One region of the Marinomonas vaga genome, then DNA from elsewhere that is predicted to be linked to it. Evidence: riboswitches for the same ligand, from Rfam matches in the RefSeq annotation. Region 1 holds a riboswitch; the other holds the start of a gene.

Region 1 (3,968 bases):
CATAGAAATCGCAAACAAAGACAACAAGGTTTGTCGCCCTAAAAAGCGCCTATGAAACAAGCAAGACGCCATAGGGATCGCCAGTAGAATACTCAAAAGAGCACTCAGACTGGCCTGCAAAAGTGAGAAGCGGACAACCCGCCAAGTATAGGGATCCGCAAAATACTGCCCCCAAGAACTGGGCGAGGCATAGCCGAGGAGTGCTGCAAATGCCGCACCCGCAATGACTAAATAAAGAGAGAAGCCCAGCCAAGCTGGGCGTAAATAAGATGAGAAAATCAAGATTAACGGGTAGTAGCTTCTAACCACTCATTCACCCAAGCCTGACGGTTTTTAGCCACTTCTTTGGCATCCAAGGTCAACACTTTTGTAGGCTGTGGTTGAGCTAAAAAGGCCTCAGGCAGCGGTGCCACGTCACTCACAACTGGGTACATCCAGTTGCCAGTAGCGACTTCATTTTGGAATCCTGGAGCCAAGATGAACTGCATGAACTGCTCCGCCAAGGCTTTATTTGGGGCATTCTTCAACATAGCAGCCACTTCGATCTGTGGGTAAAAGCCTTCTGAGGCTAGTGCCGCTTGGTACTTGTCTTCCCCTTCCGCCACAATATGGTACGCCGGAGACGTGGTATAACTCAGTACAACATCCGCCTCGCCTTTTAAGAACAAGCTGTACCCATCGTACCAGCCTTTGGTCACAGTCACCGTATGACTAGCAAGTTGCTCCCATGCATCCGCTGCCTGATCACCGTAAACGGACTTCATCCACAGCAACAAACCCAGCCCCGGCGTCGAAGTACGAGGGTCCTGGTAAATCACTTTTAGGTTTGGGTTTTCCACAACTTCTTGCAGAGACGTTGGCGGTGTCGCCAGGGTTTCACTGTTATAGATAAAAGCAAAATAACCTTGGTCAAACGGTACGAAAAGCTTGTCGTCCCAACCGCCTGGGGTGGTCACAGCAGAGGTATCAACCCCATGCTCTGCTAACAAACCAGACTTTTTAGCCGCTTCCATGACATTCAAATCCAAACCTAACAACACATCTGCTTCGGATGCTTCCCCTTCCAGTTGCACACGGGACAAGATACCAACAGAGGAATCCAACGCCACAAAGTTCAGTTCGCAATCACATTGGGCTTCAAAGTTCGCTTTGATTTTTGGCCCTGGCCCCCAATCGGAAGAGAAGGAATCATAGGTGTACACGTTCAGAGTTTGCGCTGTAGTGATAGACGACACCAATAAGGCCGCCCCAGCGAAAGCAAAAGATTTAAAAGACATAGTCGCTCCGTAAATGAGCGGCGTATAACTGGAATGGCGAAGCCGAATGGGACTTGCAATCTCAATTCCTACGCCAGCATGATCTGGTTCAGGTTCAATGGGTTAACCAACCAAGGTTTCTCAGCAGCCCAACTAGGCCACACCCCATGAGATATAAAAAATGTGTTGTAACGCGCGGGCTATTCTAGCAAAACCCTAGGAGATGTCTAAAGATTGTAATACTCGTTGAAGCGCTCCTTGATTAGCCTGAGCATTCGCCAAAGCTCGCTGCCCCATCTCTGTACGCTTTTGGGAGTCCTGCAGAACCAGAAGCTCATCTTCCAGCTCTGATACAGACTGAACACGAGCCGCCCCTTGATCAGCCACCAAAGATTCCGTGATGTCCGCAAAGTTAAACGTGTGAGGCCCCACCAACACTGGCTTTGCCAGCACCGCAGGCTCAATAGGGTTATGACCACCCCGCTCAATCATACTACCCGCCACAAAGGCCACATCCGACACAGCGAAGTAACGCATCATCTCGCCCATGCTATCGCCCAACAAAATATCCGCTCCTGACCAGCTAGCAAGATCCTCATGAGAGCGTTTGGCAGTCACCAAACCAGACTGCTGACAAAGGGAAAACACGGCATCGAAACGTTCTGGATGTCGAGGAACCAAAATAAGCTTAGCCTTAGGAACCTGTTTTTTAAGGGCTTTATGCGCTGCCAGAAATTGCTCGTCTTCACCGGGATGAGTGCTGGCCGCAATCCATACAAACTCATCTTCCGGTGCTAACGCAGAACGCCAAACAGCCCCTTGGGGATCGTCTGGCGCAATGACGTCAAATTTGATGTTACCCACTACGGAAACCTGTCGGGCACCCAGTTGCTTAAAGCGCTCCGCATCCGCTGCGGCATGAACTAAAAAACGATCAGGAAGAGCCATCAGCTTATGGGAAAAGAAACCAAACTTACCGTAGCGCTCAGCAGAGCGTTCACTTAAGCGGGCATTGATGATTTGAATAAACAAGCCTTTTGCTTTGGCAACTGTGAGCAGATTTGGCCAAAGTTCCGTTTCAATGATGGCCAACTGCGGACAAGTAAGATGCTTCAATGCACGGCGCACACACATGCCATGATCTAACGGCAAGTAACGGTGCTGGACCTTTCCAGCAAACCACTTTTGCACCTGCTCTTCCCCAGTGGGAGTGACGGTAGTTATTAATAAAGACTTGTCAGGGTTAGCCGCTAGCCACTGGGTTACCAGAGGTTTTGCCGCCAGCACTTCCCCTACGGAAGCACAATGCAACCAAAGGTCCGCTGTCACACTCCCCCAATGACCTAGGGCTTCAGTCACCCGATAATTGTCATAGCGTTTGTGATAGCGCCAGATTCGCCGTGCAATCAGTGGTGACGCCAGCGCTAATAACAATCGGTACAACCACATGCTCGCTACTCTTCGCTAAACTGCTTTTGGTGCAGGCCAGCATAGGCGCCATTTAGCTCTAATAATTCTGCATGAGAGCCTGACTCAATGATGGTGCCATGATCCACCACGGCAATGATGTCTGCGTTTTCAATGGTCGATAAGCGGTGGGCAATGGCAATGGTGGTGCGGTTTTTCATCAAGGTATCCAACGCCTGCTGAATAGCACGCTCGGACTCTGTATCCAAGGCCGAGGTCGCTTCATCAAGGATCAAGATTGGCGCATTTTTAAGAATGGCTCGGGCAATGGCGATACGCTGGCGCTGACCACCAGACAAGAGCACACCGTTTTCACCTACGACCGTATTTAAGCCCTGATCCAATTCTTGGATGAATTCCCAAGCATTGGCCGCCTTGGCCGCTTCAATAACCTCTTGCTCTGACGCATCACGCAAGTAACCGTAGGCAATATTGTCTCGAATAGAGCCGTTAAATAACACGACGTTTTGATTCACCAGGGCAATCTGACTACGTAATTCACGTAACGGATACTGGCGGATATCATGATCGTCGATCAGCAACTCCCCATCGGTCACATCGTACAGACGGGGTATCAAGTTCGCCATAGTGGATTTACCACCGCCAGAGCGCCCAACCAAGGCCAGAGTTTTGCCCGCCGGTACAGTCAGATTAATGCCATTTAACGCAAGACGGTCAGTATTAGGGTATTGGAACGACAGGTCACGCCACTCAATATTGCCCTGAGCTTTAGGTAGCGCCTTAGTCCCTTGATCCACTTCTTCCGTCATATCGATGAATTCAAAGATACTTTGAGCCGCTGCAATCCCTTTTTGCAGTATGCTGTTTACATCGGTTAATTGACGAGCAGGCTTGCTCAACATACCCGCAGCACCAATAAAGGCAACGAAGTCACCCGCTGACATTTGCGCGCTCAAGTTAGGATCCAGTGCCAACCAAATCAAAACAGCCAAGGCAATGGCAACGAGGAATTGCACCACAGGAATGTTCAGAGCCTTTGTCAGCTCCATCTTCATTTGCGAGCGACGATTATCATCCGCCGCTTTACTGAAGCGTTGTCTTTCGTACTCAAAGCCACCAAAAATCTTCACCACTTCTTGGCCCTTGATGGACTCTGACGCCACATCAGACACACCGCCCATGGCATTCTGAATGTTTTTGCTTAATTTTCGGAAGCGCTTAGAGGCATAGGACACCACAAAACCAATCACAGGAATGATCAATAAAAACAGCAAAGAGAGCTTC
Region 2 (3,968 bases), 920 kb from region 1:
ACGACATTTTAAATACGCTCTTCCTCCCTCAGCGTCAGCACTTCATAGCCTGTTTCCGTCACTAAGATGGTGTGTTCCCATTGTGCGGAGAGTTTGCGATCCGCTGTGACTACCGTCCAGCCGTCTTTTTTGGTTTTGGTCTTGGCACGGCCTTGGTTGATCATGGGTTCGATGGTGAAGGTCATGCCTGGCTTGAGCTTCAAGCCTTTACCCGGTTTACCAACGTGCAGCACTTGTGGGCCTTCGTGCATCTCTCGACCGATGCCATGGCCGCAGTACTCCTGTACCACGCTGTAACCGTTAGCGCGGGCGTGGGCTTCGATGGCGTGACCAATGTCCCCCAGGGTGGCACCGGGCTTCACTTGTTTGATCCCTTGCCACATGGCGTTGTAGGTTTCCTTCACCAGGCGGCGTGCCTCTGGGCCAGCGCTAGGCATGACGTACATCTTGCTGGAGTCGGCGATGAAACCGTTTTTCTCGAGGGTGATATCGAGGTTGATGATGTCTCTTGGGCGCAAGGCGTAGTGTTCTTTTGGCATACCATGACACACCACTTCGTTCACTGAAGCATTTAACACGTACGGGTAGTCGTATTGGCCGAGGCTAGCTGGACGTGCCTGTAATTCTTGACGAATGTAGCGTTCTACCTCGTCGTTGATGGCCATGGTGGTGACGTCTTCTTTGACGATGCTGTCGAGGTGTTTGAAGACTTTGGCAAGCAGGCGACCTGCCTCTCGCATCAGTTCGATCTCTGGTGCGGTTTTGATGTGAATCTGATCGCTCATGCTAAGGCCTGCTTGGGCACTTCAGTCATTGCTTGCTCTTCTAGATCGGCTTTGTCCAGCTCCATTTGTATGATTTCAGAGAAGCTCATGGTTGGATTGCGCTCTGCTAAGCGGCCGATCTTGATCCAGAACTCGGCCTGCGCGTTGATCGAGCGAGACATGACTTGCGAAGCGCGGCGTACATCATCATGTACGTCGTCAGAGATTTTAATGATTCCCATGATATGATCCATATATAAAACGTATATAGACCATATTCTATGGTTTTTATCTTCAATTGGAAAGTCGAGTCAGATTATAAAAATGATGAACTGGGCCGTGACCTTGGCCAACTCGCAGTTCATCCGCGTGCGCGATGGCGTTTGCGATGTAGTTTTTGGCACGTTTTACGGCAACAGGTAAGGTCGCGCCTTGGGCCAAGTAGGAGGCAATGGCAGATGACAAGGTACAGCCTGTGCCGTGGGTGTTGTGTGTCTTAATGCGAGGTGTCGAAAACGGCATCACCTGATCGTTTTGTAGCAACCAATCGGTACTGTCGGGAGACTCGCTTAAGTGTCCGCCTTTAAGTAAGACCGCGCTCACGGGCAAGTTGCTAAGCAACGGGATCAAGGCTTCAGCCTGTGCTTCTGTTTGTGGTGCGGTTTGATTCACCAGCACTGCGGCTTCAGGCAAATTGGGGGTGATCAGCGAGGCGCATGGCAGTAGCTCGTCGAGCATGGTTTGTACCGCAGCAGATTCAAGTAAAGCATCGCCGCTGGATGCGATCATCACAGGGTCGAGTACGACGTGAGGGGGGTGATATTGCTTCAGTTTGCGAGCAATTAGTCGAATGATGTCGGCATTTGCCAGCATACCGATTTTCACGGCGCGGACGTTTAAATCTGAGAAAACCGCATCGAGTTGTGCTTCGATGTGCGTCAGGGGGATTGGGTGTACATCGGTCACACCTAGGGTGTTTTGTGCTGTGGTGGCGGTGATGACAGTGCAGGCGTAACCGCCTGTGGCAGAGATGGCTTTGATGTCAGCTTGGATACCGGCACCGCCGCCACTATCGGACCCAGCTATGCTTAATGTGATCGGTGTTTGGCTCATGGATCTCCCTCTTATTCCTCTCAAAGGGAGGAAAAAAGGGGAGATCTCCAACGTGCTAATACAAGCCGAGCGCTAGAGCAATTGCGTTCCCCATAGTTCCCTCCGTCAGTACTAACTGAATCAGGTTCAACGGGTCTCGCGCTGGCGATCTCAGCATTTCTGCTCCCCGACTATGTGTGTTGTAGATCATATCAAACGAATGAGGAGTTGGCCTAATCTCTCGTTGCTCAGATTGATAGAAGCAAAAAAGCGGATCAATAAAAAAGGCGAATAACCTTTGTTATTCGCCTTTACCGTCATGACAGGTTTAAAGGGGATCTTAAAACTCTGTGCTCACAGACAGTTTGATTTCTCGTGGGTCACCTTGGCTAAGGTAGCCTCCAGCGGCAGAAGCCCAGTAAGCTTCGTTGGTCACATTAGTGATGTTTAGACGCCAAGTTAAAGGCAGATCAGACCATTGAGTTTCGTAACGGGCGCTAAGATCTAAACGTGTCCAAGGGTCTAGTTTAAGCGTGTTGCCTGCGTCTAGGTATTGAGGCCCCGTGTGGATGATTTTACCGCCTAGGGTAATGGCGCGCTCGATCGGTAGATCGTACTCACCCCCAAGCACGACGCTGTACTTGGCAACACCTACGGCTTGATTGCCGTCATTAGTGCCATTTTGTGTGCTGGTCAGCTCCGCATCCGTCCAAGCAAAGGAAGAATTCAAGCGGATATCGTTGGCAGGTGAGCCAAATACGCTCACTTCTAGACCACGGTTAACCTGCTCTCCGTAGACACCGTAGGTGCCGTTTTCCGTGTAAGCGGAAGGCTTTTTGATCTCGTATACGGCGAAGCTGGTAGCTAGGTCGTCAGACTCATATTTGACCCCCACTTCGTTTTGCTTGGCTTTGTACGGTTCAAACACTTCGCCGCTGTTGCTGGCACTACTAGGGGCCGTATCCCCTTTTTGTAGGGATTCAACATGGTTGGCGTAAAGGGACACAGATGGAGTGACCTTGTACACCACGCCGTACACAGGGGAGATGGCGTTTTCGTCGTAGTCTGATTCTTTTACGCCTTCATAGCTGTAGTTTTTAACCTGAAGCTGTTGGTAACGAGCACCTACTGTCACAAGTAGGGTGTCATCTAGGAAGCCTAGGGTGTCAGACAAGGCAAGGCCCTGTGCGGTCGTGCGGCTGCGGATATTCGGGTCATCCATGCTGCCGCCTGAATATAAAGTGGCAGGATAGTCAACGTCTGCTGGATCGTATAGGTTGGTGGCAGAGTTGCCAGACATGGTGTAAGCCGTATACACCTTGGTGTCGAAGCTAGAAAACCCAAGGTTAATGTCATGGCTCACATTGCCCGTTTGTACATCACCTTTTAGGCCAAACGCAGAGGACACAGTATCCGACTCGTAAGGGACGGATAGGCGGTAGAGCGTGGCATTACCCTCATTGTCCGTGGGGGTTGGAGAGGAATAATCACCGTATTCTTTGTTGTGGTTCACACCCAGGGCACCGTGGGCTAGCCAGTTTTCGGACAACTGATAGTCTGCAGTCGCCATAGCAAAGGTGTTTTCTAGCTCAGAGCTAGCCCAAGATGGCGCATAGTTTGTATCTGCTGAAGGTGCGTCTGGGATCTCGGTTAGAGAGCCTTGATAGACCACTGAGCGGCCGCCTTCGATATTAAGTTTTTGATAACCGGCTTCAAGGGCAGTGTGTACCTTGCCTTCCCGGTAATCTACGCCCACGTTGATGGACGTTTCTTCACGGTTTTCGTCATCAATGGCAGTGTCGCCCGCACGGTGAAGTACACTAGCGTGGGCACCATACTGGTCGTGATCGCCAAAACGTCGAGCCACATCACCTGACACGCCAGTGCGGCCTTGTGCTGTGGTGTCTAGGGTTAAGCGGGTGTAGTCATAGGTTGGGATTTTAGGCTCGATGTTGATGGCGCCACCGATACCTGAGTTCCCTGGAGTAACGCCATTGGCAAAGGCGTTTGCGCCTTTCAGAAGTTGTACGCTTCCCACTGGGTTGGTGGAGACCAATTGACGTGGCAGGATGCCGTATAAACCACCATAAGAGATTTCATCGCTGTAAAGGT

What was found. Region 1 has a riboswitch for thiamine pyrophosphate ahead of thiB (thiamine ABC transporter substrate binding subunit). Riboswitches for the same ligand answer to the same signal wherever they lie in the genome.
Region 2: linked by a shared signal. The riboswitch ahead of thiD (bifunctional hydroxymethylpyrimidine kinase/phosphomethylpyrimidine kinase) and the one ahead of thiB (thiamine ABC transporter substrate binding subunit) in region 1 are both predicted to bind thiamine pyrophosphate.

The regions. Positions count from the first base shown of each region.
Region 1 covers NZ_AP043903.1:1,954,528-1,958,495, reverse strand. The annotation lists gene thiP (thiamine/thiamine pyrophosphate ABC transporter permease) at 1-309, opposite strand, end outside; gene thiB (thiamine ABC transporter substrate binding subunit) at 285-1,277, opposite strand; TPP riboswitch at 1,325-1,434, opposite strand; gene ACZ5DR_RS09105 (3-deoxy-D-manno-octulosonic acid transferase) at 1,473-2,705, opposite strand; gene msbA (lipid A export permease/ATP-binding protein MsbA) at 2,711-3,968, opposite strand, start outside.
Region 2 covers NZ_AP043903.1:1,030,360-1,034,327, reverse strand. The annotation lists gene map (type I methionyl aminopeptidase) at 9-785, opposite strand; gene ACZ5DR_RS04855 (ParD-like family protein) at 782-1,006, opposite strand; gene thiD (bifunctional hydroxymethylpyrimidine kinase/phosphomethylpyrimidine kinase) at 1,059-1,877, opposite strand; TPP riboswitch at 1,958-2,056, opposite strand; gene ACZ5DR_RS04845 (TonB-dependent siderophore receptor) at 2,197-3,968, opposite strand, start outside.